Regions from separate parts of the Bradyrhizobium sp. Leo78 genome, predicted to be linked through region 1. Evidence: predicted binding sites of a transcription regulator. Region 1 holds the regulator's gene; each other region holds the start of a gene.
The links. The regulator PhoB, encoded in region 1, activates phosphate uptake and scavenging genes when phosphate is short. The targets are predictions, from matches to a motif close to TGTCATNNANCTGTCAT.

Region 1 (7,459 bases):
CGCGGGCATCGTGATCGCGGGCGCGGCGGCGACCGCTGCGCTCGCGTCCTTGGCGTCGGCAAGCTGCGTTCCGGAAATTGGATCGGCAATCGACGTCATCGGGCACCATGACCGTGCGAAGTTTTGCGCCGCCCCGACTCAAAAGGATAATATCCGCCCGCCACTTGCGGACAAGATACGGGATTGACGCGGATGCTCGCGCCTTTAGAGCGGAACTATGGTCAAACGGGGATGAAAAACAGTAACCGCCCAACTTCGTCACCAAGTGCGACGATTGGTTCCGACGGACTTATTGGCTATGATGCGAGTTGAGGAGACTGGAAAAGTGTACCGCGCCGTCACCCGCGACATCGAAGTCACCGTCGAGCCGAACTTCCTGCCGGAACGTTCGTCGAGTGAAAACCGGCAATATTTCTGGTCCTACACCATCGTCATCACCAATTCCGGCACCGAGACGGTGCAACTGCGCACCCGATACTGGCTCATCACCGACGCCACCGGCCGCCAGCAGGAAGTGCGCGGCGAGGGCGTGGTCGGCGAGCAGCCGGTGCTCGCGCCGGGCGAGCGCTTCGAATACACTTCGGGCGTGCCGCTGCCGACCGAATCCGGCTTCATGAGCGGCCGCTACCAGATGGTGAGCGAAAGCGGCGAACGGTTCGAGATCGACGTGCCGACATTTTCGCTCGACAGCCCGGACGGGAAGAGGGTGCTGAATTGACGAGCGCTCGCGCTCGTCATCACCGGGCTTGACCCGGTGATTCATCTCTTCAAAAGAATTTTTCAGGCGAGATGGATGGCCGGGTCAAGCCCGGCCATGACACGCGGAGTTTAGCGCCCTACTCCACCCCGGCCTCTTCCGGCGTGAATTCGTACACCGACGAGCAGAACTCGCAGGTGACGACGACCCTGCCGTCCTTCACCATGTCGGCGCGGTCCTTCGCCGTAAAGCTTTTCAGCATCGAGGACACCGCCTCGCGCGAGCAGGAGCATTGCGCGCGCAGCGGCAGAGGCGTGAACACGCGCACGCCGCGCTCGTGGAACAGGCGGTACAATAGCCGCTCGCCCGACAGATCCGGATCGAGCAGTTCGACGTCCTCGACCGTTCCGATCAGCGACTGCCCCTCGACCCAGGCATCGTCTTCCGGAACCTCATGGGCGGCCGTTCCTTCGGGCGCATCGCCAGGATGCAGATCGGCCTGCCGCGCGCGCTCCGGCGCCTTCGGCAGGAACTGCAGCAGCATGCCGCCGGCGCGCCAGCGAACCTTGCCGCCGTCGCCGCCGCGCCATTCCTCGCCAACTGCAAGGCGCACGCGCGTCGGGATCTGCTCCGAGCGCAGGAAATACTCATGCGCTGCGTCCTCGAGGCTGCCGCCATGGAGCGCGACCAGGCCCTGATAGCGGCTCATGTCCGGCCCCTGGTCGATGGTCATCGCGAGATGGCCCTTGCCGAGCAGCGCGCCGGAGTCGAGCCCGTCCTGCAATCGCGTCGCATCGTAGCGCGCATAGGCGCGCAGCCGATCGGGCGCCTTGAAATCGACGATCAGGAACGAGACCGGGCCGTCGGTCCGGGTCTGCAGGATGAAACGGCCGTCGAACTTCAGGGATGAACCGAGCAGCGTCGTCAGCACGATCGCCTCGCCGAGCAATTTGCCGACAGCAGGCGGATAATCATGCTTGTGCAGGATGTCGTCGAGGGCGGGACCGAGCCGCGTCAGCCGCCCACGCAGATCGAGTGCATCGACCTCGAATGGCAGCACCGCGTCGTCGACCGGAACGGCCGATGGCGCCCGGGTCGGTGTTTCCGTGATCTTGATGTCGGGGGATTGTGAAACCATGGCGCTCTATCTGGGGTCTTGAGAGGCGAAACGAAAGGGGTTCACATCTATCGTTGTTAGCCGTCATCCCCGCGAAAGCAGGGATCCATAACCACCGATGTGAGCATTGTGAAAAGCTGGGGCCGCAGCTTGATGCAACAACTCACATCGGTGGTTATGGATCCCGGCTCGCGCTTCGCTTGGCCGGGACGACAGCTATCTTGGCGGCGCGCTTACGCGACCGCGTCAAAACACCAGGCCAGAATGCCCTTTTGCGCATGCAGGCGGTTCTCGGCCTCGTCGAACACCACCGATTGCGGACCGTCGATCACCTCGTCGGTGACTTCCTCGCCGCGATGCGCCGGCAGGCAATGCATGAACAAAGCATCGGGCTTCGCCAGCGACATCAGCTTGGCATTGACCTGATACGGTCGGAGCAGATTGTGCCGGTGCTCGCCGTCCTTGTCGCCCATCGACACCCAGGTGTCGGTGACGACGCAGTCGGCGCCGCGCACGGCCTCCTCTGGGTCGTTGCCGAGCACGATCGGCGCCTGGGTCGCCTTGATCCAGTCGCGCATCGCCTTGTTCGGCGCGAGCTGCGGCGGCGTCGCGATATTGAGGGCGAACTTGAAACGCTCGGCGGCATGCGCCCATGACGCCAGCACGTTGTTGTCGTCACCGGTCCACGCCACGGTCTTGCCCTCGATCGAACCGCGACGCTCCTCGAACGTCATCAGGTCGGCCATCACCTGGCAGGGATGCGAGCGGCGCGTCAGCCCGTTGATCACGGGGACGGTGGCATGCGCGGCGAGCTCCAAGAGCGCATCGTGGTTGAGGATGCGGATCATGATCGCATCGACATAGCGCGACAGTACGCGCGCGGTGTCGGCGATGGTCTCGCCACGGCCGAGCTGCATCTCGGCGCCGGTGAGCATGATCGATTCACCGCCAAGCTGGCGCATGCCGACGTCGAACGACACTCGCGTGCGGGTCGAAGGACGCTCGAAGATCATCGCCAGCGTCTTGCCTTCGAGCGGCTTCGTGGCCCGCTCATGCGCCTTCAGTCTCGCCTTCATGGCGGCGCCGGCGTCCAGCATGGCGCGCAGCTCGTTGAGCGACATTTCGTTGATGTCGAGGAAGTGACGGGGCGCCTTGCTCATCATCCCGCTGCCTTCTTCGACGGTCCGCTTGAGAGCGCGGTGCAGGCGCGCTCCAGACAACCGATGGCGTGCTCGATCTCGGCCTCGCTGACGATCAGCGGCGCGAGGAAGCGCACCACATTATCGCCGGCGCCGACTGTGAGCAGCTTCTGCTCGCGCAGGGCGTTGACGAGGTCGCCGGAGGGCACCACGGCCTTGACGCCGATCAGAAGCCCCTCGCCGCGCACGTCCGCGAGAATGGACGGATAGCGGTCAACCGCGGAGGCGAGCTTCTGCTTGAGCAGGAGCGACATCTTCTGCACCTGATCGAAGAAGCCGGGCTTCAGCATCACATCGAGCACGGCGCCGGCGGCCGCGACCGCGAGCGGATTGCCGCCGAAGGTCGAGCCATGCGAACCCGCCGTCATGCCGGACGCAGCTTCCGCGGTCGCAAGGAAGGCGCCGATCGGAAAGCCGCCGCCGAGCGCCTTGGCCAGCGACATCACGTCAGGGGTGACCCCGATGCGCTTGTAGGCGAAGAGATCGCCGGTGCGGCCCATGCCGGTCTGCACCTCGTCGAACGCGAGCAATAGGCCATGCTCGTCGCAGAGCTGGCGCAGCGCCTTGAAGAAGGCCGGCGGCGCGGAGCGCACGCCGCCTTCGCCCTGCACCGGCTCGATCAGGATGCCTGCGGTCTCTGGACCGATCGCGCGTTTCACCGCTTCGATATCGCCATGCGGCACCTGGTCGAAGCCGTCCATCGGCGGACCGAAGCCCTCGAGATATTTAGCGGCGCCGGTCGCGGCGAGTGTCGCGAGCGTGCGGCCATGGAAGGCGCCTTCGAAGGTGATGATGCGGTAGCGCTCCGGATGCCCCTTCGAGAAGTGATAGTGACGCACGACCTTGATCACGCCCTCCATCGCTTCCGCGCCGGAATTGCAGAAGAACACGAAGTCCGCAAAACTCTGCTCGCACAGCCGCGCGGCAAGCTTCTCGCCGTCCGGGCTCTTGAACAGGTTCGACATGTGCCAGAGCTTCGTCGCCTGTTCCTGCAGCGCCTTCACCAGATGCGGATGGGCATGGCCGAGCGCGTTCACCGCGACGCCGGAGGTGAAGTCGAGATAACGCTCGCCTTTGGTCGAGATCAGCCAACAGCCTTCGCCGCGTTCGAAGCCGAGATCGGCCCTGGCAAAAACGGGAAGCAGATGCGACGTGGCGCGGTCAGTCATGGCGATCACTGAAGGGTTCAGACAAGCCTTTCAGACAAGCCCCGGCGGCGTGCAGCGATGCAGACACGCGGCTGGAGCTCATCCAGCGAAAACAAAACGTGCCGCCTTTGCAGGGCGGCACGTGAAGGCATTCTATGCGCGCGGCGGGTGCTGTCAATCGCCACGAAGCCGCCAGGCTGCGCTGCAAAGTGCCGGTAATCCGCAGTTTTCCGGTGTGGTGGAAAAGCCCGATTGCAATCCCTAAATGTCGGAACATGTGGACGCATAGGCGCGGACTCTTGCGCCAGAGTCACGCCATATTGTAGCGTCTGGCCTGTCGGGTACGACATCTCGTGCGGCAGTTTTGATCCCTTAGAGTCCTTTGTGTGCGGCGTACACGTTCGGGTGCGGTTTTCGTGCCCGGCGAGCCTTAAGGGATTCTGCCCGCAGGGATTTTTGAGATTAGGCATCGCAGCGCTGTCCCAGGATCGGCCGGCGCAACGCGAAGGGAAAGATGCGATGACGGTATTGACCTGGTCCGACGAACGCGTCGAGCAGTTGAAAAAGCTCTGGGAAGGTGGCCTTTCGGCCAGCCAGATCGCTGCGGAACTGGGCAACGTGACCCGCAATGCGGTGATCGGCAAGGTGCACCGGCTCGGCCTCTCGGGCCGCGCCAAGAGTCCTGCTGCAGCCGCGCCGCGGCAGCGCAAGGCGCGTCCCGCACAGCCGATGATGCGCGTGGCACGTCCGGTCTCCCGCGGCAACACCGCGCTCGCCCACGCCTTCGAGGTGGAGGTGGAAGCGGACCCTATCGCCTACGACAATGTCGTACCGATGAGCCAGCGGCTGTCGCTGCTCGAATTGAACGAGGCCACCTGCCACTGGCCGGTCGGCGATCCCTCGAGCCCGGAATTCTTCTTCTGCGGCGGCAAGGCGCTTCCCGGCCTGCCCTATTGCGCGCACCACTCCCGCATCGCCTACCAGCCGGCGGCTGACCGCCGCCGTCCGACGGTCAAGCCGTCACAAGGCAAGTAAGCCGACGACGGATCGTAGCTCGGGTGGAGCGCAGCGCAACCCGGGAACGCTGTATCGGCAGGTCCAAATTTCCCCGGGTTACGCTTTGCTGCACCCGGGCTACGGATTGAGGTCGCCGGTTTACGACTGCTCGGCCTTCGCGAAGCGATCATCGAGCGCGTAGCCCGCGCCGCGGACGGTGCGGATCGGGTCCTGCTCGCGGCCGGGATTGAGCAATTTGCGCAGGCGGCCGATGTGAACGTCGACGGTGCGCTCGTCGATATAGATGTCGCGGCCCCAAACGCTGTCGAGCAGCTGCTCGCGGCTGAACACGCGGCCGGGATGCTCCAGGAAGAACTCCAGCAGGCGATATTCGGTCGGGCCGAGATCGATCGGGCGGCCCGAGCGCGCAACGCGGCGCTTCTCGCGGTCGAGTTCGATGTCGCCATAGGTGAGCACGGTGGCGAGCCGCTCCGGGCTTGCCCGGCGCAACAGGCCCTTCACCCGCGCGAGCAGTTCAGGCACCGAGAACGGCTTGACGATGTAGTCGTCGGCACCGGTCGCCAGCCCCCTCACGCGCTCGCTTTCCTCGCCGCGCGCGGTCAGCATGATGATCGGGAGCTGCTTGGTCTCCGGCCGCGCCCGCAGACGGCGGCACAGCTCGATGCCGGAGAGTCCCGGCAGCATCCAGTCGAGCACGACAAGGTCGGGAATACGTTCCTTGAGCCTTGTGTCCGCATCGTCTCCACGGGCGACCGTTTCGACATCATAGCCTTCTGCATCGAGATTGTAGCGCAACAGCGTCGTCAGCGCTTCTTCGTCTTCGACCACCAGAATGCGTGCGCTCATCGGCTTGGCTTCTCCTATAGCGGGATGACTCTCTGCTTGAATCGTCATCCCACTCTTCCTTTGATGTTTGAGCAGGATCTTGGCGGAAAGCCGGCGTCGACTTTCCGGATGTTGCTCTAGTTGCCCGGAACGGTCGTGGCGAACGTCGTCATATCCCCCTTCGGCCGCTTGTCGGTGATCTGCTGACCCTCGATCATGTAGAAGACCGTTTCCGCGATGTTGGTGGCGTGGTCGCCGATCCGCTCGATATTCTTGGCGCAGAACATCAGGTGGATGCAGAACGAGATGTTGCGCGGATCTTCCATCATGTAGGTGAGGAGCTCGCGGAACAGCGAGGTGCAGATCGCGTCCACCTCCTCGTCGCTCTTCCAGACGTTCATCGCCGCCGGCAGATCGTGCGCGGCATAGGCGTCGAGCACGGACTTGACCTGCGACAGCACGAGGTCGGTCATGTGCTCCAGGCCGCGGATCAACTTCAGCGGCTGGAAGTCGTTCTCCAGCGCGGCGACGCGCTTGCCCATGTTCTTGGCGAGGTCGCCGATCCGCTCGAGGTCGGTCGCCACCCGCATCGCGCCGACGATCTCGCGCAAGTCGACAGCCATCGGCTGGCGGCGGGCGATCGTCAGCACGGCGCGCTCCTCGATCACGCGCTGCAGGCTGTCGATCTCGATGTCGGAAGCGACGACACGCTTGCCGAGCGCGACGTCGCGGCGGATCAGCGCATCGACGGATTCGGTGATCATCCGTTCGACCAGCCCGCCCATCTCTGCGACCAGACGGGTCAGTTCCTGAAGATCGCTGTCGAATGCCTTGGCGGTATGTTCAGAAGCCATGATGTCCCTCCTCAACCAAACCGGCCGGTGATGTAGTCCTGGGTGCGTCGATCGCTCGGCGAGGTGAAGATCTTGCTGGTGTCGTCGAACTCGATCAGTTCGCCCAGATACATGAACGCAGTCTTGTCGGAGACGCGCGCCGCCTGCTGCATGTTATGCGTGACGATCGCGATCGTGTAGTCCTCCGACAATTCCTGGATCAACTCCTCGACCTTGGCGGTCGAGATCGGATCGAGCGCCGAGCAGGGCTCGTCGAACAGGATAACTTCGGGCCGCACCGCAACCGTGCGGGCGATGCAGAGGCGCTGCTGCTGGCCGCCGGAGAGGCTCAGGCCGGAGGCGTTGAGCTTGTCCTTGACCTCGTTCCACAGCGCACCGCCGCGCAGCGCTTTCTCGACGCGGCCGTCCATTTCAGATTTCGAAATCTTCTCGTAAAGGCGGATGCCGAAGGCGATGTTCTCATAGATCGTCATCGGGAACGGCGTCGGCTTCTGGAACACCATTCCGATCCGCGCCCGCAGCAGGTTGAGGTCGAGCTTGGGGTCGAGGATGTTGGTCTGGTCCAGCATCAACTGGCCGGTGGCGCGCTGGCCGGGATACAG
Region 2 (7,459 bases), on a different contig from region 1:
GATCCAGCGAGCCGTCCTCGTGGTCGGCCATGAACAGCCGGTCCAGCGTCAGAAGGCTCGCCAGCAGCGCGCCGAGCCAGAGGATCGCGGGTCCGAGCCGCGTCAGCAGCGCGAGGTCCGGCCCGACCGCGAACGGCATCAGCACGGTGACGGTGAGGAAGAACAACACGCCGATCAGCGCGCCGCCGCCGACGCGCAGCGCAATCCGGATGTCGCGCCGAATCAGTGCCGAGAGCGCGGTCATGACGCGGCACCCATCCGCATTTCCCTGACATCGATGCCGAGCGGGGTGTGGGTGGCGGCGATCAGGATGCCGCCGCCTGCGAGATGATCGCGCATCAAATCGACGAAGAGGTCCTGGCCTTTGGTGTCGAGCGCGGAGGTCGGTTCGTCCAGCAGCCAGACCGGCCGTCGCGCGACCAGCAGCCGCGCGATCGAAAGCCGTCGGCGCTGGCCAGCGGAGAGGTAGGCGGCGGGCAGATGGGTCGCATGGTCAAGACCGACGGAGGCGAGGCATCGGCCGGCGTCATCCGATTCGCCGCCGAGAAAATCCCGCCAGAAGGAAAGATTTTCGAGCACGCTTAAGCCCGGCTTCAGCGCGTCGCGATGGCCGAGATAGTGCGCCTGCTCGGCCACCGTCAGTTCGGCCTCGCCGCCATCGAGCGTGATCGAGCCGTCCGACGGCACCAAGAGGCCGGCGATCACGCGCAACAGCGAGGTCTTGCCCGAGCCGTTGGGGCCGGTGATGGCAAGCGCTTCGCCCGATGATGCTGCAAAGCCTAATCCGGAAAACACTTCGCGGCCGCCCCGCACGCATCGCAAGTTTTGTCCTGAGAGCCGCATCATGCCCTTCACGGCCCTCTAGATCTGCTCAAGCATGATCGCCGCGCAGACGCTTCGCGTTTGTCGCGGGGAAAACCGGTCCCCACTTTTTCGGATCATGCTCAAAGAAATCTTTCGCTAGCCGTTGAGAATTTTTGGGTGGCGCAAGGCTGTGGCGCGCTCGTCGGTGTGGCGGCGCTTCTAGAAAGATTCTATAAGCCCCGGAACTTGATGCAGCACACCATCGGCCTCCGCAAGCCGGAAGCCGACCTCGCCGCTGCCGGTATAAAAATACCCTTGCCGGGTATAACGGAATAAGTGGGATTTCCTCGCATGACCTCGCTCGACAGCTTCAAATGCCGCAAGACCCTGAAGGTCGGTGGCAAGACCTACGTCTATTACAGCCTGCCTACGGCAGAGAAGAACGGTCTGAAGGGCATTTCGAAGCTGCCATACTCGATGAAGGTGCTGCTTGAAAACCTTCTGCGCAACGAGGACGGCCGCACCGTCAAGAAGGAAGATATCGTCGCAGTCAGCAAATGGCTGAGGAAGCGCAAGCTCGAGCATGAAATCGCCTTCCGCCCCGCGCGCGTGCTGATGCAGGATTTCACGGGTGTTCCGGCCGTGGTCGATCTCGCGGCGATGCGCAACGCGATGCAGAATCTCGGCGGCGATGCGGAGAAGATCAACCCGCTGGTGCCGGTCGACCTCGTCATCGACCACTCCGTGATCGTCAACTTCTTCGGCGACAACAAGGCCTTCGCCAAGAATGTGGTCGAGGAATACAAGCAGAATCAGGAGCGCTACGAATTCCTGAAATGGGGTCAGAAGGCGTTCTCGAACTTCTCGGTGGTGCCGCCCGGCACCGGCATCTGCCACCAGGTCAATCTCGAATATCTGGCCCAGACGGTCTGGACCAAGAAGGAGAAGATGACGGTCGGCAAGAAGACCGGCACCTTCGAGGTCGCCTATCCCGATTCGCTTGTCGGCACTGATTCGCACACCACGATGGTTAACGGCCTTGCCGTGCTCGGCTGGGGCGTCGGCGGCATCGAGGCGGAAGCCTGCATGCTCGGCCAGCCCTTGTCGATGCTGCTGCCCGAAGTGGTCGGCTTCAAGCTCAAGGGACAGCTCAAGGAAGGTGTCACCGCGACCGACCTGGTGCTGACAGTGACGCAGATGCTGCGCAAGCAGGGCGTCGTCGGCAAGTTCGTCGAGTTCTTCGGTCCTGGCCTCGATTATCTTTCGGTCGCGGACAAGGCGACGATCGGCAACATGGCGCCGGAATACGGCGCGACCTGCGGCTTCTTCCCGGTGGACGCCGCGACCATCGATTATCTCAAGACCTCCGGCCGCAAGGCGGACCGTGTCGCGCTGGTCGCCGCCTATGCCAAGGCGCAGGGCCTGTTCCGCACGGCGAACTCGACCGATCCGGTGTTCACGGAAAAGCTGATTCTCGATCTCAAGGATGTCGTGCCGTCGATGGCCGGGCCGAAGCGCCCAGAGGGCCGCGTCGCCCTTCCTGCGGTCGCGACCGGCTTCGCAACGGCGCTCGCCAGCGAATACAAGAAGGCCGATGATGCGGAGAAGCGCTATCAGGTCGAGGGCCGCAACTTCGATCTCGGCCATGGCGACGTCGTGATCGCGGCGATCACCTCCTGCACCAACACCTCCAATCCGAGCGTTCTGATCGGCGCCGGCCTTTTGGCACGCAACGCGGTTGCCAAGGGCCTGAAAGCGAAGCCTTGGGTGAAGACCTCGCTTGCCCCGGGCAGCCAGGTGGTGGCGGAATATCTCGCCAATTCCGGCCTGCAGGCCGATCTCGACAAGGTCGGCTTCAACCTGGTCGGCTTCGGCTGCACCACCTGCATCGGCAATTCCGGCCCGCTGCCGGAAGAGATTTCGAAATCGATCAACGACAACGGCATCGTCGCCGCCGCCGTGCTGTCGGGCAACCGCAACTTCGAGGGCCGCGTCAGTCCTGACGTGCAGGCGAACTATCTCGCCTCGCCGCCGCTGGTCGTAGCGCACGCGCTGGCGGGCACCGTGACCAAGGATCTCGCGGTCGAGCCGATCGGCGAGGGCAAGGACGGCAAGCCGGTCTACCTGAAGGACATCTGGCCGACCGCGAAGGAAATCAACGCCTTCATGAAGAAGTTCGTCACCGCGTCGATCTTCAAGAAGAAATACGCCGACGTGTTCAAGGGCGATACCAACTGGCGCAAGATCAAGACGGTCGAGAGCGAGACCTATCGCTGGAATATGAGCTCGACCTATGTGCAGAACCCGCCCTATTTCGAGGGCATGAAGAAGGAGCCCGAGCCGATCACCGACATCGTCGAGGCGCGGATCCTCGCCATGTTCGGCGACAAGATCACGACCGACCACATCTCGCCGGCCGGCTCGATCAAGCTGACGTCACCCGCCGGCAAATTCCTGAGCGAGCATCAGGTGCGCCCCGCCGACTTCAACCAGTACGGCACGCGGCGCGGCAATCATGAGGTCATGATGCGCGGCACCTTTGCCAACATCCGCATCAAGAACTTCATGCTCAAGGGCGCCGACGGCAATATTCCGGAAGGCGGAAACACCAAGCACTGGCCCGACGGCGAGCAGATGTCGATCTACGATGCCGCGATGAAGTACCAAGCGGAAGGCGTGCCGCTGGTGGTGTTCGCCGGCGCCGAGTACGGCAACGGCTCATCGCGCGACTGGGCGGCCAAGGGCACCCGCCTGCTCGGTGTTCGCGCGGTGATCTGCCAGAGCTTCGAGCGCATCCATCGCTCCAATCTGGTCGGCATGGGTGTGCTGCCACTCACCTTCGAGCCGGGCACGTCATGGCAGTCGCTCGGCATCAAGGGCGACGAGAAGGTCACGATTCGTGGCTTGCAGGGCGATTTGAAGCCCCGCCAGATGCTGACGGCGGACGTCACCTCCAGCGATGGCAAAGTGCAGCATGTCCCGCTGCTTTGCCGCATCGATACGCTCGATGAGCTCGATTATTATCGCAACGGCGGCATCCTGCACTACGTGTTGCGCAAGCTCGCGGCCTAACGCGGATTTGTGATCGGTGCCTCACTGCTACGTGAATGGCTAGGAAAATGCGGGCGGCCTATGAAAAAGGCCGCTTTCGCACGTCAGGGGCATGCTCTTCAGGGTCGTCTCTCATGCCCCGTACAAGTACGGATGGAAATCATCACGATCGGTTCTCAGAATGACAGCGATGATGGCCTATAATCGTCTTTCGCTTTGGTCCGGCGCGCTCAGTGTTTGCGCCATTATCGCGATCATCCGACCCGCCCACGCCGATCCGCGTGCGGTCGTCGAGCTCTTCACCTCACAGGGTTGTTCGTCCTGCCCGCCCGCCGACAAGATCATCGGCGAACTCGCCAAGGACCCGAATGTCATCGCGCTCAGCATGCCGATCGACTACTGGGATTATCTCGGCTGGAAGGACACGCTGGCTGATTCGCGCTTCAGCGCGCGCCAGAAAGCCTATTCGCATGTGCGCGGCGACCGCGACGTCTATACGCCGCAAGTCATCGTTAACGGCTCGGCGAAGGTGATCGGCAGCGATCGCGTCGGCATCGAGACTGCGATCAAGGATACCGCGACCGAGGGCGTGATGTCGGTGCCGGTGACGATGTCGCTGTCCGGCAAGCAGATCAATGTCTCGGTGGCGGCGAGCAATGGGCCGCGCGTCAAGCATGGCGAAGTCTGGATCTGCTCGATCTCCAAGGCGGTGCCGATCTCGATCGGGCGCGGCGAGAATCGCGGGCAAGAGATCACCTATCACAACGTGGTGCGTAACCTGTTGAAGGTCGGCGACTGGAATGGCAGCGCGGGAAGCTGGACTGTGCCGATCGAGAACATCTCGCGTGAAGGCGTCGATGCCGCCGTCGTCTATGTCCAGGACGGCAATCGCGACAAGCCGGGCCCCATGCTCGGCGCGGCCATGACGCCGCTGCGGTAAGGTCTAAATCAAACCCGCCACATCCTGTCATTCCGGGCGCGCATCGCGCGAACCCGGAATCTCCCGCCATCAACCTCCAGATTCCGGGCTCACGCTGTCGCGTGCCCGGAATGACGTGTCGTGAGGGACCCCCAAAAAAGAAAAGGACCAACTCTCGTTGGCCCAGTCAAAAGGGAGTTAACTCCCCTGCGAACAGGCCCGGTCCCGACGGCCCCGGGGGGCTGGGGGCTGAGGAATCCGGAACCGAAAGAACCGGGCCAACGCAGGATTTCCTTTTCGCAGGGCAGCGGGGCGGGCGGTGGGCGGAAGTGGGGCAGCAATAAGATTCTTTCTAACGATACTGTGACTCCTGGAAAATCTTCCCATTCGTCGCACGGCGGCTCTGAACCCTTGCGGCGCTGCCCGGTTAGCGCAATCATGTCAGCCGCATGACAGGAGGCGCTTGATGATATCGATATCGGAGGACAGCGAGCCAAGCGGGCTTCGCGCGGCGGCGCGGCCCGTCGCTGCCACCCCGCTACAGAACCGCGTGACGTTCAATCGTCTCGAACTCAATCGCATCCTCAATCTCTATGGTCGCATGGTCGCCGACGGCGAGTGGCGGGATTACGCCATCGACTTCCTGAAGGATCGCGCCGTGTTCTCGGTGTTCCGCCGCTCCTCCGAAGTCCCGATCTATCGAATCGAAAAGGACCCGCGGCTCGCCCGCAAGCAGGGCATGTACAGCGTGATTTCGGCGACCGGCCTGATCCTGCGCCGCGGCCATGAGCTGGAGCGCGTGCTGCTCGTGATCGACCGCAAGCTGGCGGTTGTTTAAGGCCGCGTCCATCATTCCGGGGCGCGAAGCGAACCCGGAATCTCGTGCGGCAATTGCGCTCTCACCAACCTCTGGATTCCGGGTTCGCGCTTACGCGGGCCCCGGAATGACGGAGAATTAACGCCGGCCCGGATCCTCGGTCGGTATCGTGGTCGCGCCGTCGCCGAGCGCGCGCTGCATCATCACCGTGTCGAGCCAGCGGCCGAATTTGAGGCCGACGCTCGGATGGGTTCCGATCAGCGTGAAGCCGGTCTTGAGGTGAACGCCAATTGAGCCGGCGTTGGCGGAGTCCCCGATCACCGCGATCATCTGCCGGTAGCCGCGCGCCTCGCATTCGCTGATCAGCCGCTGCAGCAGTTGCAGGCCGACGCCGCGGCGGTGGATCGAGGGATCCAGATAAATCGAATTCTCCACCGTGAAGCGATAGGCCGGACGCGGGCGGTAGGCGCCGGCATAGGCATAACCGACCACGCCTCCGTCAAGGGCGGCGATGAAATAGGGAAAGCCGCCATCCGTCAGCGCCCTGAAGCGGCGCGTCATCTCCGCGAGGTCCGGCGGGACCAGCTCGAACGTCGCGGTGCCGAAGCGCACCGCGTGCTCGTAAATTGCAGTGACGGAGGGAAGGTCGGCCTCGGTGGCGGGCCTGATCTCGACGGCGGACATGGCGGCAAGATAGCAGCAGGTTTCCCGGGAGCAACGCTCTCCTTATCTGTCATGGCCGGGCTTGACCCGGCCATCCACGCCTTTCTCGTCAATGGTGGATGCTCGGGAACGAGCCCGGGTAGGGGACTGAGTGCGCAAACGAAAAGCCCCGGCGGTGAGGCCGGGGCTTCGATCGTTGGTACTGCCGGAGGCGCTTAGTCGCGCTGTCCGAGGAGCTGCAGGAGCAGCGTGAACAGGTTGATGAAGTTCAGGTAGAGCGAGAGTGCGCCGGTAATCGCCGCACGCTCGGCAATCGCGCCACCCTGCGAGGCGTAGCCGTAGATGTAGTCGTTCTTCAGCCGTTGGGTATCCCAAGCGGTGAGGCCCGCGAACACCAGCACGCCGACCACCGAAACGATGAACTGCAGCGCCGAGCTCGCCAGGAACAGGTTGACCAGGCTGGCGATGATGATGCCGATCAGGCCCATGAACAGGAACGAGCCCATGCCGCTCATGTCACGCTTGGTGGTGTAGCCGTAGAGGCTAAGCGCACCAAAGGTCGCCGCGGTGATGAAGAACACCCGCACGATCGAGGTGTGCGTATACACCAGGAAGATCGACGACAGCGAGAGGCCCATCAGCGCCGAGAACACCCAGAACAGGAGCTGAGCAGTCGCGGGCTGCAGCCGGTTAATGCCGGCCGAGATCACGAACACCATCACCAGCGGTGCGAGGATGAACAGCCACTTCAGCGGGCTGACGAACATCGCATAGCCGAACTGCGTCAGATAGGCGTTGCCGAACTTTGCGACGGCTGCGGACGGATCCGCCGTCACCGCCGCCATATAGACGCCGAGCGCGGCCAGGCCCGTGATCGCGAGGCCGATCGACATGTAGTTGTAGATGCGCAGCATGTAGGCGCGCAGACCGGCGTCGACCGTCGCAGTGTCAATGCGACCGGCGGCCCGGCCGAAGGGAGAGGCATAGTTACGGTCTAGGTCCGACATGGTCGAATTCCCGTGGTTGTTCCGGTCGCAAGGGATTTGCGGGACCGAGTATAATCTATCTCAGATAGCGCGGCCTGCGGACATTAAAATCCGTGTCATCAAACCGCCCATCCGACCCAAGGCGTATGTGGGAAACTAACACAACCGCCGCAAGCTTCCACGCGCGGCTGAATGTCGCTCTGGCCCTTATTTCAAGGC
Region 3 (7,459 bases), on a different contig from region 1:
GGCCGCGAGCTGTATTTCTGGAGCTTCGTGGTCGCGATCCTGCTGTTCGCGCTGGGCGCCGGCGTCTCCCTCTATGAGGGCGTCTCGCATGTGATGACCCCGATCCCGATCGAGAATGTGATGGCGAGCTATGTCGTGCTGGCGCTGTCATTTCTGTTCGAGGGCGCCTCATGGTGGTTCGCGCTGAAGGGATTTCGCGCTTCCAAGGGCGGCAGCAGCTATTTGGAGGCAGTGCGGAAAAGCAAGGATCCGCCGTCTTTCATGGTGCTCTTGGAGGATACGGCCGCGCTGGTCGGCATCTCGATCGCCGCGCTCGGCATCTATTTGTCGGTCCGCCTGCGACGGCCCGAAATCGACGGTGTCGGCTCGATCCTGATCGGCCTGGTGCTAGCGGCAACCGCCTGGCTATTGGCTCGCGAAACCAAGGAGCTCCTGATCGGCGAACCCGCACACAGTGCGATCAACGCATCGATCGTGGCGCTCGCCGAGAAGGAGCCGTGCGTCGAGGGCGTCAACGGCGTCACCACCGTTCACCTCGCCCCGGACCAGATTGTGGCAAGCCTCAGCCTGGAATTTTCCGATGAATTGCGCACTCCGGATATCGAGCGCTGCGTCGAGGCGCTGGAGAAGCGGATCCGCGCGGCGCATCCCGAAGTGGTCTCGCTGTTCATCAAGCCACAAACCCGCCACCGTTATGAGGCGGTGCGCCGCGGCCGGTTCGGCGGTGGCTAAAATTGAGGCGATCATGCCGGCGTGCGAAATCGAAAGGTCTCTCGCGACTTTGCACTGGCGCAGTCGGAACTTTCGCCCTAATCTCTCATTAGCTTTGCAGTTTCATCCAGCAAGGGAGTGCGGGGATGGCGACGCAAATCGTGATGGATCACACTGGCGACAGCCGGCACAATTTCAATCCCGCCGACGAGAAGGCCCTGCGCGAAGCGCAACTGCGCTTCGACGCACTGATGAAGAGCGGCTACACCGCTGCGGTGCGGGACGTGTCGGGACAGCCGACCGTGGTCCGTTCCTTCGATCCGAAGGCCGAAGAGACGCTGTTCTATCCGCGACTTGTCGGCGGCTAGGCCGGTCCGTCATGTCCGGCAGGCTGTCGCGGGCGTTCGCCGAGGCCGCGCGGCTCTCGCGGGCGGCTTGGCGGCGGTTCGTCGAATATTGCGTGCTGGATGACAGCCAGTCGCGCGGTCTGGCGCTGCTGAAGGAATGGCTGACGCCCGAGCAGCTCGTGCAGTACGAGACGAGCGGCTATTTCGACGTCGTTGGCTGCCACTCCGGCAAACGCTACCGGATCCGGCACGGCACCGGCATGAACATCTATGAATTGGACGAACTCGGCCGGCTGCATGCGGGCTGGTGTTTCGTGCCGAGGGATACGCTGGTGGCCGGAGACGTCATGCTGGCGCAGAAGATCGCGCTCGAGGCCAACGAGCGCTCGGCGCTTGCGGTGGCGCGGAGCTTCCCCGTGCGCTGGCGGCCGACATAGCCGGCCGTCGCAGCTTAGCGTCGCGACAGCGGGGCTGGCGGCGGCGGCTCGGTGGTGCCGGGGCCGAGCGAGCGCTGCACCATCACGGTGTCGGCCCAGCGGCCGAAGCGATAGGCGACGCCCGGCAACAGCCCGGCGCGGGCGAAGCCGAAACGCTGATGCAGCGCCAGCGATGCGGCGTTGTCGCTGTCGATATAGCCGATCATCTGGCGAAAGCCGGCCGCCGCGCAGGCGTCGATCAGTTCGCCGAGCAGCAGGCGCCCGATGCCGCGGCCGACCTGGTCGTGACGGACATAGATCGAATGCTTTACCGCATAGCGATAGGCCGGCCGCTTCCGAAACAGCACCACATAGGCATAACCGACCACCTCGCCGTCGCGTGTCGCGACCAGATGGGGCAGGCGATGGTTGCGGAAATTCTTGCGCCGGTCGCGGAAATCATCCGGCTCCGGCACCCCGCTGTCCTCGACGCTGTCGTCGACGCCGCGCCTTATGTGGCGGCGGTAGATCGACAGCATGGCTTCGACATCGGCCTCGCGCGAGGCCCTGACGATGATCCGCTCTTCGTTCATCGGCCGTCACTCGGAAATCACGTAGGTGAACAGGCGCACGTGGCCCGCATCGTCGATTTCCTTGTAGACGCCCTGGATCTCGACCTCGAAGCCCGGGAACGCATTGAACGATGCCTCGAACATCTTGAGGTAATCGATCATCGGCCGCGTCTGTTCCGACAGCCGTTCACCGGGCACGATGGTGGCGATGCCGGGCGGATAGACCACGAACGGCGTTGCGGCGATGCGGCCCGAAATTTCGCCGATCGGGAGATAATCGACGTCGTTGCGCACGAGGTAGCGTGACGCTTCGCGCGGCGACATCGCGATCTCGGGCAAATGCTCGGGCAGGAACTGCTTGCGCTGCAGCGCGCTCACATCGGCCGCGCGGAAGAAGCGGTGCATGTCGCCGCAGAGGTCGCGCAGGCGCACGCCGGCATAGCGGGCAGGCCGGCGGCGGAAGAATTCGGGGATCACGTCTTCGAGCAGCGCATTGTCGTCATGCAATTTCTTGAAGGCGACGAGCCCCGAGATCAGCGTCCCCGCCTTGCTCGCCTCGACGCCGGGGGTGAGCAGGAAAAGCAGGGAGTTGAGGTCGTTCTTCTCGGCGACGATGCGGTTCTCCCGCAGATATTGCGCCACCACCGGGGCGGGGATGCCGTGTTCGGCATAGGCGCCCGTGGCATGGTCGAATCCCGGCGTGAGCAGCGTCAGCTTGTTCGGGTCGGTCATGGCAAAGCCCGCCGTCATCTCCGGGAAGCCATGCCAGCTATCGTCAGGCTTGAGCTGCCAGAACGCAGGGTTGGTCGCGAGCTGGTCGGTAGAGATGGTTTCCCAGGCGACATTGTGCGCCCCGCCTTCGCGCGCGACGTCCGGGATCATCACGCGATCCGGCACGAATGGTTCGAAGAACCAGCGCCGCTCGGGACGCGCCTCGTTCTCCTCGAACTCGCGGCGGGCGGCGCGGATTTTCTTGCGCAGCTCGATGCCGAGCCGGATCGTGTCGTCCCACAGCACCTCGCCGGAGCGGCCCTTCATCATCTGCGCGCCGACGTCGAGCGAGGCGAACAGCGGATAGAACGGCGAGGTCGAGGCGTGCTGCATGAAGCTCTCGTTGAAACGCCGGTGTTCGACCCGGCGCTTCTGGCCCTTGATGTGGCGGTCGCGGACATGGATCTGCGAAGCCTGCGAGAAGCTGGCGAGCTGCTTGTGGGTCGATTGCGTGGCGATGATGCCGGGCGCCTCGGGGCCGAGGTCGGCAAGTCCCATCGCGAAGCGGCCGGCATAGATCGGATGGAACTTCATGAAGCCGGCCCAGGCTTCGTCGAACAGGATGTAGTCGCAGAGATGACCGATGCGCCTCAGGATCATCTCCGCACTATGAATGGTGCCGTCATAGGTGCACTGCTCGACCACGGCGACGCGGAAGGGACGGGGCCGCTTCCAGGCCTCCTTGTCCTTGACCAGCGGATGGTTGCGGATGCGCTCGCGCAGCGACGTCTCGTCGAGCATGTCCCAGCGCATCGGCCCGATCAGCCCCCAGGCGTTGCGAACGGTCGGCACATAGACCGGGATGCCGCCGCCGAGCAGCAGCGCGCCATGGTGGGCGGCCTTGTGATTGTTGCGGTCGAACAGCACGAGGTCGCCGTCGGTGACCAGCGAGCCGAGTGCGACCTTGTTGGACGTGGAGGTGCCGTTGAGCACGAAATAGGTCTTCTCCGCGCCGAAGATCCTGGCGGCTTCCTTCTGCGCCCGCAGTGCCGGGCCCTCATGGGTCAGGAGGTCGCCGAGGTCGAGCACGGAATTGTCGAGGTCATCGCGGAACACGGCCTCGCCGAGATGTTCGACGAACACGCGTCCGATCGGGCTGCGGCTGTAGAACACGCCGCCATTGTGGCCGGGGCAGGTCCAGAGCTGGTTGCCCTCTTCGGCATAGTCGACCAGCGCGCCGAAGAACGGCGTCTTCAGCGTCTCCGCATATTGCTTCAGCCGGCTGATCAAATTCTTGGCAATGAACGGCGGCGTTTCCTCGGACAGGAACACATAGCCGTCGATGAAGTCGAGCACCTCGACCGGCAGGTCCTCGAACCGCTTGCGGCGGATCAGGAGGATGATCGGGAAGTCGAGGCCGCGCCGCCGCATCAAATTGATCAGCGATGCGGTCTTGCCCTCCAGCCCCTTCTTGCCCCAGTCCACCACCATGCAGCCGATCGCCGCGTCGGTCTGCACCGCGATCTCGGCATCCTCGAGCTTGCGGGCGCGCACGACCTCGAAGCCGGAGCGCTGGATCTCGTCGATGATCTGGTTGAAGCGGATGCCCTCGAGATCCTCCGGATCGAATACGGGCGCCGCGAACAGGAAGGTGAAGCGTCGGAAATAGTCCATCGGTGTCCTCGAAATGGTCCGAGCGAGAAGTCGGCACATTTCGTGACAGGCAGATGACGGTGGCGCCGGCGGGGGAAAATTGTTGGTGGCGAGCCGACGCCGCTTCAATCCGGTACGCGTTGCCTCGGATATTCGAGCTGCATGGCGACGAAATCGGCCGTGCGCCCGCCATAGCGTGCCTCGATCCGCAGCAAGGTCTGCTCCAGCGCCTGCGCCGGCGCCAGTGATCCGACCGGTTGCAGCAATCGCTCGGCGGGCCACTGGGCCGCGACCTGATCGGGCAGGATGCGCAGGCCGTTGCGGCTTGGCTGCGCCTCCGCCGTCGCGGCAAAGGTCACGGTGCGCGAACGATAGGTCCGCGACCAGGCGTCGGCGGCGAGCGCGAGCGAGACTTCGTCGATGCCGGGCGCAAGCGCGATGCCGAGCTGCTCCTTGTTCCAGAACGCGAGCGTGTTCCCGATCGCCGTGAGCGCGAACGGTCGTGTGAACTGGAACGCGCCGCTGTCGTGGCGGGCATCCCAATGGGGCAGGCCGATGTCGCGGGCAACGGCTTCTGCCTTCTCGCGGCCGGCGATCGCTTCGACCAGCGTGAGCGACATCGGCATCGAAGCTGTGATCCCCGTTGTGGTCGCAACGCCCTGGTCGACCACGATCCTGCGGTCCCTGATGTAATGGATCGTCGGATGCTTCTCGCGCAGGTCTTTCAGGGAGTACCAATGCGTCGTCGCGCGCTTGCCGTCGAGCAGTCCAGTGCTGGCGACCACCATGGTGCCGACGCAGACACCGATGACGATCGCGCCCTTTTGCGCCTGTTGCCTGATCCATTGCACGACGACCGGATCGTCGTCACGGCTCATGGCGGGGACGATGACATAGTCGGCGCCATCAGGGTGCTCGGCATCGAATGCTGCGATGGTGGCATCCGGCTCGACCTTCAGCACCGGAAACAGCGTCACCGGTCCGGGTCTCGTCGCAAGCGTCACCACGTCGGCGACGTCGGCGCGCTTGAGGATGCCATAGGGCATCAGATAGTCGGTGGTTTCGGTCTGCTCATTGATGCCGACGATCGCGATCAGCGGCCGCTGCCGTTTCGGCGGCTTCAACGCCGCGATGGTCGCGTCACCCTCCTGGCTTGCGATCGGCGGCGCGTTTCCAGACGCAGCTCGCGAGGGCAGCGTCAGAAGCCAGCCACCACCAATGGTCAAGAAAAGCGCGGCGGCGGCAACACCGCCCCACGCGAAAAGCCGCCAGTTCATTGCTTACGTCGCTCAACGAATTCGTCACCTCGCCCCCTCCGCGCAACTTACTCGCTCACGCCGCGCTCCGAAATGACGCAAATCCGGCAAAAACCGACACAGGGGGCAATGGATGGACAGGGGCGGATCGGTGAATTTCGCCGAAAGCCACTTGCCGAATTATTCCCCTCGTCAAGCAGACGTAGCGAAAAAATTCCTCGTGCTCTCCGGCGGAATAGAACGCGCCTCCGTATGTCCTACTCATGCAAGCTATTTCCTTACAGGAGCTATCATGAAGAACCCATCGATTGGTTTCGCACTCGCCACCGCCATTTCCCTGGCGACGGTCTCCGTGGCGTTTGCCGCACCGCCGACCAAGACCGGAACCACCGCGAAGGGAAGTGTGCTGACGGATGCGAAGGGCATGACTCTCTATACCTTTGACAAGGACACTGACGGCAAGTCTGCCTGCAATGGTCCTTGCGCGACAAACTGGCCGGTGCTGAAGGCTGAGGCGAGCGACAAGGCGGGCGAGGGCTACACCATCATCACCCGTGATGATGGCTCCAAGCAGTGGGCCTACAAGGGCAAGCCGCTTTACACCTTCGCCAAGGATCAGAAACCCGGCGACATCACCGGCGACGGCTTCCTCAACGGCGCCTGGCATCTTGCGCAGCCGTGATGAGCTGAGCTCGCAATAATGCGAGAGGCGGATCAGCGCAGCATGATCCGCCGTTCACGCTAGTTGGCTTGCACACCTGCCTCGCGCGGGGATGCAAAGAAGTCGGCGGCCCGTTATTTCGTGTGTCCCCACGCCTCGTCCCAGTCCGCACCAGCCGCGTCGACGACGCGGCCGTCGGCTTCGAAGAACTTGTTCGGCACCTGGAAGATCGCGAGGATCAATCCGCCTTCGGGGCACCAGGCGACGTGGCGGCTGCCGGCCTCACGCCAGATGAACTCGCCCGCTTTCGCGGCAATGCCCTGCGCGGGGCCTTCCTTGTCGACCAGCGAACCCTCGAGGACATAGGTCTGCTCGATATTGACGTGCTCGTGGTCGGGCAGCACCGTACCCGGCGCAAAGCGCATCAAGGCCGTCATCAAGCCGGTCTTGCGGTCGAACAGCAGCGTCTTGGCCTCGCAGCCAGGGAAACGGGTCTTTTGCCAGTCCATTTCCTGCGGGCGCACGAGATGGGAATGCGTGTCGGCAGTCTGATGCGCCTGCGGCGTAGCAGCGTCCATGGCGTTCCTCCGGTTTCGTTGAACCAAAGGGATGATAGCCGGATCGCGCAGCCGCGTCAGCGGTTACCGCAGTCCCTCATAGACCATGAATCCGCGCGCGATCGCGAGCTTTCGCAGCGCGCGCGGCACAAATCTTTCCGGCGGGTGCAGATAGCGCCACGAGGTCAGCGTGAAATCGGAGAGCGTGGTCGCAACGCTCTCGAATGGTGCCAGCAGTCCGGTGAGGCTCACCGGCACATGCGCTCGGTTGTTGAAGGGAAGCAGCAGCAATTCGAGATGCGCCGGCGTGCCCGCTTGGCTCGAGGCCGTGACGCCGGCGACGGCGGGCAGCATCTCCTCGGCGACGAAGGCGACGACATCCTCGACCTGGCGGCGGCTCTCACCGGTGAACAGCTCCGAAAAGCTCTTGTTCTTGAGGTCGCGGCCGAGCAGGGCGCAGACGCGCGTGCCGGCGACGCGAAAGGGAAAGCCCGCCTCATGCTCGTAGGACAGCACGAAAATGTCGCCGAGCCGCTCGCGAACGGCCTCGGGATCGAGGTCGCAGCGATCGGGGG
Region 4 (7,459 bases), on a different contig from region 1:
GCTGGAACAGCCGCGGCAGCACGTAGCGGCTGAGCACCAGCGCGGTCGCCACCAGCACGCCGACGCGCACGATCGAGAGCAGGACGATGCCGATCTGGAGGTTGTCGAGGCTCGGCTGCACGGCGAGGAACAGGATCGCGAAGATGTCCTGCAGCACCAATACGCCCAGCGTGATGCGGCCGGGCAGCGTATCGAGCTCGCGCTTCTCGTAGAGCACCTTGACGATGATCACGGTCGAGGATAGCGCGCAGGCGACGCAGAGATAGAGCGCGTCGAACTTGCCGCCGCCGCCCATCGACAGCCCGATGCCGACGAAAAACAGGATGCCGAGCAGGCAACCGCCCAGGAGCTGGCCGCCGGCCGCGAACAGGATCACCTTGCCGGCGCGGACGATCTTCTTCAGGTCGATCTCAAGCCCGATCATGAACAGCATGAAGATCAGGCCGAGCTCGGATATGACGCTGATCGATTCCTGGGACTTGACCAGGCCCGTGCCGAATGGACCAATCAAAAACCCGGCGATAAGGTAGGCCAGGATCAGGGGTTGCCGGGAGAAATGAGCTAACAGGCCGAGCACCCAGGCGAACAGGATGCTTAAAGTAATATCACCTATAAGTTCATGCATGTCTTGGGGCTTCTCCTCAGCGCAACCTAGAGACCCAAGCACGGGGGTCAAACGAGCAATCTGTCACATCCGCGCCCTTAGCCTGTTTCTGGCGATTCTGGCATCGCTGACCGCATCCCGCCCCTCTGTGGCGCAAAGCGGCAGCATCGAGCAGGGTTTTGCGAGTTCGCTGACGGCTGTTCCCGCCGAGAATCTCGTCGTTTCCGGCTCTTTCTACGTCCCAGTCTATTCCAGTGTTTCGATGAGCCAAGGCAGGCTCAGGGCCGATTTCTCGGTGACATTGAGTGTCCACAACACCTCCGAGACCAAGCCCCTTGTATTGAAGCGGATCGCCTATTTCGACACCGAAGGCAAGCCGGTTGAAAGCTACCTCAAGGCGCCGATCGCGCTGAAGCCGTTCGCAACCATCGAGGTCTTCATCCCCACCTCCGACGTGCGCGGCGGCACCGGCGCCAATTTCGTGGTGGACTGGGCGGCAGCCGGCGAGATCGCCGAACCCGCTGTCGAAGCGCTGATGGTTGGCAGCGTCGGCCCGGGGCACTATGCCTTCATCAGCCAGGGACGACCGATCAGGATCATCAGTAAGAACTAGCAAGAGGGCCATCGACTTTCTCCGGGCCTTCTCAACGACAACAACACGGGAGTGAATGTCCATGTCGTCAGCCCAATTCGATTTCGCGCCGCTGTTGCCCGCCGGCCTGCCGGCACCGGCCGCCAAGTGGACCGGGCTTGCCAAGTACAGCTTTGTCGGCGGCAACAACGATCCGGACGGGGTTCCGGTCGACGGGCTGATCGAGGCGGTCAACGCGGTGCTCAAGCGCGAGGGCAAGGCGCTCGCGACGTATAACCTCGCCCACGGCCCGCAAGGGTATCGGCCCTTGCGCGAATTCCTGATCCATAAGCTCAAGCGCGATGCCGGCATCGACTGCACGGCCGATGACATCTTGATCGTCTCCGGCTCGCTGCAGGCGCTCGACCTCGTCAACCACACGCTGCTGGCGAACGGCGACACCGTGCTGATCGAGCAGGAGACCTATCAGGGCTCGCTGAACCGGCTCACACGGCTCGGCATCAATGCCGTCGGCATTCCCCTCGACCAGGACGGCATCCGGATCGATGCGCTGGCTGCCGCGCTCGCCGACCACAAGCGGCGCGGCATCACGCCGAAATATATCTACACCATCCCGACCGTGCAGAACCCGACCGGCACGATCCTGCCCGAGAGCCGCCGCGCCGAGATGCTGAAGCTGTCGCGCGACTATGGCGTGCCGATCTTCGAGGACGATTGCTACGCCGACCTCACCTGGAGCGGCGAGCGTCCGCCCGCGATCTATGCCATGAGCCAGCAGGGCGGCGTGATCCATATCGGCTCGTTCTCGAAATCGATCGCGCCCGCCTTGCGCGTCGGCTTCATCGTCGCGCCCTGGGAAGTGATGTCGCGGATGCTGGCGCTGAAGACGGACGCAGGCTCCGGCGCGCTGGAGCAGATGGTGCTCGCCGAATATTGCGCGCCGCATTTTGCGACCCATGTGCCGGAGCTGACGCGCGGCCTGCGTGCCAAGCTCGATACGCTGATGGAGGCGCTGAGCGAGCAGTTCGGCACCGTGGCGGAATTCGAAGAGCCGAAGGGCGGCATCTTTCTCTGGGTCAAGCTTCCGGATCATGTCGATACGCTCAAGCTTTACCAGGCGGCGCTCGCCGCCGGCGTCTCGATCAATCCGGGACCGGAATGGTCGACCAACAAGGCGTGGTCCGGCAGCCGCCTGCGGCTGTGCTTCGCGAGCCCCTCGCATCAGCAGATCCGCGAAGGCGTAGCCGTGCTCGCCGACGTCTGCCGTCGCGAATTCGGCGTGCCGACACGCAGCGGCAATATCGAACGCGCGCAGGGGTGAAGGCCGCGCGGCGATCCGGTCGGCATCATGGCTATGGCCCCCCGTCATTGCGAGCGTAGCGAAGCAATCCATGTCTCCACTTGTGGCGCGATGGATTGCTTCGCTGCGCTCGCAATGACGAGCGAGATTTCCATCGCATGTCCAAACGTTAGCTGAACAGTTGTTCAGGATTCTCCTGTAGTTCCTGCGGAACGTTTCCGCGGGACCTGCCGTTTAGTCTCGGCACATGGAGGAGGACATCATGAAGAAACTTGCTTGTGTCTTTGCAGCGCTCGGCGCGATTGCCGTTGCAGTTCCGTCGATCGCCAATGCAGAGACCGTCGTAATCAAGCGTGGCGACCATCATCATCACTGGCGCGGCGCCCACGCCGAGATGCGCGGGCCCGGCTGGCATCATCGCCATCACGACAAGGTGGTGATCATCAAGAAGCATCATCACAATTACGGCTACTGAGGCGTGAACAGAATGGCTCCGCAAGGGGCCATTCTTTTTTGCAGCGATCCTGCGTAGGATGGGTAGAGCGCAGCGAAACCCATCGCGATAGAGCGAGCCGCACGATGATGGGTTTCGCGCCGCTCTACCCATCCTACGATTCCCCAAACCTTGCACCGCCGTCGTCCCCGCGAAAGCGGACCCATAACCACTGGGAGGCGTTCTGGCGGGAGCAAGCGGTTGCAGCGGAGCACACAACAAAGTCCCGTGGTTATGGGGTCCCGGGTCCCGGCTACGCCCAAGGGCTTCGCCGCGGCGCGCAAGCCCGGGACGACGAGGGGAGAGTTCTGATTCAGATTTCAAACAGCCGAGGGATGTGAGTCCGCATTCTCGCGGCGTGAAATGCCCGAGGTTTGCATCGTTTCCGCCCTCCTCGATGCCAGAGGTCGCGGTTGTCGACGTCCTTCAAGGTCACCGTCATCACCCCGGTCGCACCATCGATGTCGACGCGGCCGAAGAATTGCAGGCCGAAGCAGGGAGCGAGGTTGTCGCCCTGCTCTGCGCTGCAGCCTTTCTGATACATCGCTTTGGGGCCGAAAGTGTTGTCGAGCACGCCGGGCGACCAGGTGCCGGCGTGCAGCGGGCCGGAGACGAATTCCCAGAACGGCTCGAATTTCTGGAAGACCGCGCGGTTCGGATTGTAATGATGGGCCGCGGTGTAGTGCATGTCGGCGGTGAGCCAGACCGTGTTGCGGATGCCGGCGCACTTCATGAAAGACAGGAGATCGGCGATCTCGTGCTCGCGGCGCTCCGGAGGGCCGTCGCCGAGCGCGACCGCATCCAGGCTGATGAGGCCGATCGGCAAGTCCGCGGCGATCACCTTCCAGGTGGCGTTGGAGGCGACCAGCTCGCGCTTCAGCCATGCGAGCTGCGCCTTGCCAAGGATGAAGCCGTCGCTGTTGCCATCGCCTTTATTCCACGTGGAATCGCGGTAAGAGCGCATGTCGATGAGGAACACGTCGAGCAGCGGACCATAGGCGATCCTGCGATAGACGCGGCCGTCCTGCGCGGGGGCAGCGCGCATCGGCATGAATTCGTGAAACGCGCGCCGCGCACGCGCCACCAGACGCGAAGAGCCGTCCTCGGCATAGCCGGTCTCATCAGCGCTGCCGATCGGCGACCAGTCGTCGGCGACCTCGTGGTCGTCCCATTGTGCGAACATCGGCACTTCCGCATGGAAGGCGCGGAAGTTTGCGTCACACCAATTGTATTTGTAGTTGCCGCGAAATTGCGCGAGGCTCCTGGCAACCGCCGACTTCTCTTCGGTGACGATGTTACGCCAGAGCGTGCCGTCCGGCAGCCGCAACTCAGATGGCACCGGGCAATCGGCGTAGATGTGGTCGCCGGAATGAATGAAGAAGTCGGGACGGTTCGCCAGCATGGTGCGGTAGCTGCGCAGGCCGCCACGGGAGGGATCGATGCCCCAACCCTGCCCCACGGTATCGCCGGACCAGACGAAGGAGATCGATCGGCGCGTCATCGGTGCGGTGCGGAAATGGCCGCCGCTCGCCTCGCCCGCAAGCCCATCGGACGATTCAAAGCGCACGCGATAGAAAATGTCCTGTCCCGGCGGCAGGCCATCGATGAGGAGCTTTGCGGTGAAGTCGGTTGAAGGCAGCGCGTCGCTTGAGGCCGCGCGCAAAATGGTCTTGAAATTCTCGTCGGCTGCGCATTCCACCTGCATCCGCGCGGCCCGATCGACACGCGACCAGATCACAGCGGCATCATCAGAGACGTCACCCGATTGAATCCCGCACCGAAGCTTCGGGCGATCGGCGGCGCAGCTGAGATAGGGCTTGGCGAGAGTGCCGAGACTTGCGAGTGCGGCGGTCGAGCCTGACCGGATCAGAACCTGGCGCCGGGTCAGGCCGCGCCTGGCGCGTGTCGCAATCGCCATCAGGCAGGATCTCCGTCGAATCGCGACGAAGGTTGCCTGCGCTGCTTGACTCCCAGCCTACGGTTTTACGACAGATGGATGACTCGTGAAAACGCGCTCGTCATGCCCGGGCTTGACCCGGGCATCCACGTCTTGCAGCCGCGCGCGCTCTCGTGGATGGCCCGGCCATGACGGAGAATGTGTGCGCCAGTGGTGCTCTTAAGGCTTTGTCGGGCGCGCCCGTCAGCGCCAGTTGCAGATGCCGCCGGAGCGGCAGGGCCAGGTCTGGATGCGGGCGTCGCGGGCCTGGGCGTCGAGCGGGTTGCCGTGGCGGCGGGCAAGCTTGGCGCGGGCGGGAACGCGCCGCTCCGTGCGCACCGACCGCTCAGGCACAGGCGCAGCACGCGCGGCCCTGACCCTTTTCGTCTCTACCGGCTTCGGTTCCGCGACCACGTGTGCAGCATCATTGTGATCGCTTTTGGCTTCGACGGGAACCGGTGCGAACTCCGTCGGCGGACCGAGCCGCTTAGGCGACAGCACGGCCTTGGAGAGGTCGAGATTGAAATAGTCGCCGGGGCGATAATCGTCCGCCATCGCCGGGACGCTCAGGACCAGGGCGGCGGTGGCAACGGCGGCCAGAACTGCATTTCTGGAGCTCACCGAACGCCTCCGAAATGACTCCAAGTGGACACGCCCATCATGTAGGAAGCCGGCCGGACAATTCCAGCCGATCCTGTGGGCACGGTTACCGATCAACGAAAACAATGGCCGCAGGTTGCTTCCTGCGGCCCAAGAATAGGCTCAAGAATCAGCCCAAGCACCGGACCGGATCGGAACCTACTCGGCTGCCTGCGCGACCGGCTGACCGATCGCAGCTTCGAGCCGCTGGCACTCCTGGCGATAGCGAGCGACGTTCGCTTCCTTGACGTGGCCGTAGCCGCGTACCAACTCCGCAGCCTTCGCCAGCGCCACCAAGCGCGGCAAATCGAGCGGCTTGTTGCCGAGATGGCGCAGGATCATCGCCGAATATTCGCCCGGCAGCGCCCGCTCCATCCGCCGCTCGGCGGTGTAGCCGAAGATATCGAGCGCGGAACCACGCAAGCGTTTCAGCCGCGCCAGCAGCCTGAACGCGCTGAACACCCAGGGCCCGAACTCGCGCTTCTGCAGATGTCCGGTGACCTTGTCGCGACGCGCGAACAGCGGCGGGGCGAGCAGCACCTTCAACCCGGGCTCGCCGTCGAATTGCTCCTTCAACGCCCTCGCGAATTCGCCATCGGTATAGAGCCGCGCGACCTCGTACTCGTCCTTGTAGGCCATCAGCTTGAACAGGCCTTTTGCAAACGCCTCCGTCAGCTCATGTGAGCCGGGGGCCGCTGCCGTCTCGGCGGCCCGCACCCGCGCGACGTCGGCGAGGTAACGCTGCGAATAGGCCTCGTCCTGATAGTCGATGAGAAACTTGGTGCGGAAGGCGATGGTCTCGTCGAGCGTGCGCCGTGCCGGCGCCGCGCTCGACGTTTTGAAGCGCGCGGCGCTGACGACGCGCGCCAGGTCGTGCGCGGCGAGCCGGCCCCATGAGAAGGCGATCTTGTTCATGTCAACCGCGGCGCCGTTGAGCTCGATCGCCTTCATCAGCGCCTCCAGCGACATCGGCACCGCGCCGCGCTGGAAGGCGAAGCCGAGCAGGAAGGCGTTGGTGGCGATGCTGTCGCCCATCAGCGCGGTGGCAAGGCCGGTGGCATCGAGGATGTCGAGGTCGGACGAGGTGACGGCTTGGCTCAACGCATCGCGCATCGTGCCCGCCTCGAAATCGAGGTCGGGATTCATCACGAAGCTCGCGGTCGGCAGCAGGTCGGCATTGACGATCGCGCGCGTCACACCGCGTTCGGCCCGGCTCAGCGCGGCGACGCTGGTCGCGACCACGATGTCGCAGCCGAGGATCAGGTCGGCGCCGCCGGCGGCGATGCGGACGCTGGCGAGATCCTCCGCACGCGGCGCGAGGCGCACATGACTCATGACCGCGCCGTTCTTCTGCGACAGGCCGGTGAAGTCGAGCGTCGAGCACGCCAAGCCCTCGACATGGGCTGCCATGCCGAGCAGCGCGCCGATGGTGATGACGCCTGTGCCGCCGATGCCGGTGACGAGGATGTTGTAGGGACCTGAAAGCGCCTGAGGCTGCGGCGTCGGCAGGTCCGCGAACAGCGCCGACGGATCGGCGGCAGCGCGGTCGGCCTTGCGCAGCTTCGGGTCATGGACGGTGACGAAGCTCGGGCAAAAGCCCTCGATGCAGGAAAAATCCTTGTTGCAGTTACTCTGATCAATGCGGCGCTTGCGGCCGAACTCGGTCTCCAGCGGCTGCACCGAGACGCAGTTCGACTGCACCGAGCAGTCCCCGCAGCCCTCGCAGACCCGCTCGTTGATGAAGACGCGCTTGGGCGGATCGGGATAGAGCCCGCGCTTGCGGCGGCGGCGCTTCTCCGCCGCGCAGGTCTGGTCGTAGATCAGGACGGTGAGGCCGGCGATGTCGCGGAGCTCGCGCTGTACGGCGTCGAGCTCGCGGCGGTGATGCACGGTGG

Region 2: AC5ZG1_RS02995 (DUF2794 domain-containing protein) is a predicted target of PhoB. The motif match lies at 5,213-5,229, and genes of this name have one in related genera.
Region 3: AC5ZG1_RS05485 (Orn/Lys/Arg family decarboxylase) is a predicted target of PhoB. The motif match lies at 4,474-4,490, and genes of this name have one in related genera.
Region 4: AC5ZG1_RS10060 (alkaline phosphatase D family protein) is a predicted target of PhoB. The motif match lies at 4,975-4,991, and genes of this name have one in related genera.

What each region holds. Positions count from the first base shown of each region.
Region 1 covers NZ_JCAMOT010000010.1:208,992-216,450, reverse strand. The annotation lists gene AC5ZG1_RS16030 (OpgC domain-containing protein) at 1-99, opposite strand, end outside; gene apaG (Co2+/Mg2+ efflux facilitator ApaG/CorD) at 326-718, shown strand; gene AC5ZG1_RS16020 (Hsp33 family molecular chaperone) at 837-1,835, opposite strand; gene argF (ornithine carbamoyltransferase) at 2,048-2,974, opposite strand; gene AC5ZG1_RS16010 (aspartate aminotransferase family protein) at 2,974-4,182, opposite strand; gene AC5ZG1_RS16005 (GcrA family cell cycle regulator) at 4,681-5,196, shown strand; gene phoB (phosphate regulon transcriptional regulator PhoB) at 5,317-6,024, opposite strand; gene phoU (phosphate signaling complex protein PhoU) at 6,141-6,857, opposite strand; gene pstB (phosphate ABC transporter ATP-binding protein PstB) at 6,869-7,459, opposite strand, start outside.
Region 2 covers NZ_JCAMOT010000002.1:120,383-127,841, reverse strand. The annotation lists gene ccmB (heme exporter protein CcmB) at 1-244, opposite strand, end outside; gene ccmA (heme ABC exporter ATP-binding protein CcmA) at 241-843, opposite strand; gene acnA (aconitate hydratase AcnA) at 1,156-3,876, shown strand; gene AC5ZG1_RS03000 (DUF1223 domain-containing protein) at 4,037-4,795, shown strand; gene AC5ZG1_RS02995 (DUF2794 domain-containing protein) at 5,241-5,612, shown strand; gene AC5ZG1_RS02990 (GNAT family N-acetyltransferase) at 5,730-6,275, opposite strand; gene AC5ZG1_RS02985 (Bax inhibitor-1/YccA family protein) at 6,470-7,261, opposite strand.
Region 3 covers NZ_JCAMOT010000003.1:169,531-176,989, reverse strand. The annotation lists gene AC5ZG1_RS05505 (cation diffusion facilitator family transporter) at 1-732, shown strand, start outside; gene AC5ZG1_RS05500 (hypothetical protein) at 858-1,079, shown strand; gene AC5ZG1_RS05495 (hypothetical protein) at 1,091-1,495, shown strand; gene AC5ZG1_RS05490 (GNAT family N-acetyltransferase) at 1,510-2,067, opposite strand; gene AC5ZG1_RS05485 (Orn/Lys/Arg family decarboxylase) at 2,074-4,431, opposite strand; gene AC5ZG1_RS05480 (DJ-1/PfpI family protein) at 4,536-5,687, opposite strand; gene AC5ZG1_RS05475 (COG4315 family predicted lipoprotein) at 5,959-6,348, shown strand; gene AC5ZG1_RS05470 (cupin domain-containing protein) at 6,462-6,905, opposite strand; gene AC5ZG1_RS05465 (PAS domain-containing protein) at 6,969-7,459, opposite strand, start outside.
Region 4 covers NZ_JCAMOT010000006.1:115,408-122,866, forward strand. The annotation lists gene AC5ZG1_RS10040 (cation:proton antiporter domain-containing protein) at 1-625, opposite strand, end outside; gene AC5ZG1_RS10045 (DUF3124 domain-containing protein) at 753-1,217, shown strand; gene AC5ZG1_RS10050 (aminotransferase-like domain-containing protein) at 1,279-2,517, shown strand; gene AC5ZG1_RS10055 (hypothetical protein) at 2,759-2,971, shown strand; gene AC5ZG1_RS10060 (alkaline phosphatase D family protein) at 3,303-4,907, opposite strand; gene AC5ZG1_RS10065 (hypothetical protein) at 5,130-5,480, opposite strand; gene AC5ZG1_RS10070 (indolepyruvate ferredoxin oxidoreductase family protein) at 5,724-7,459, opposite strand, start outside.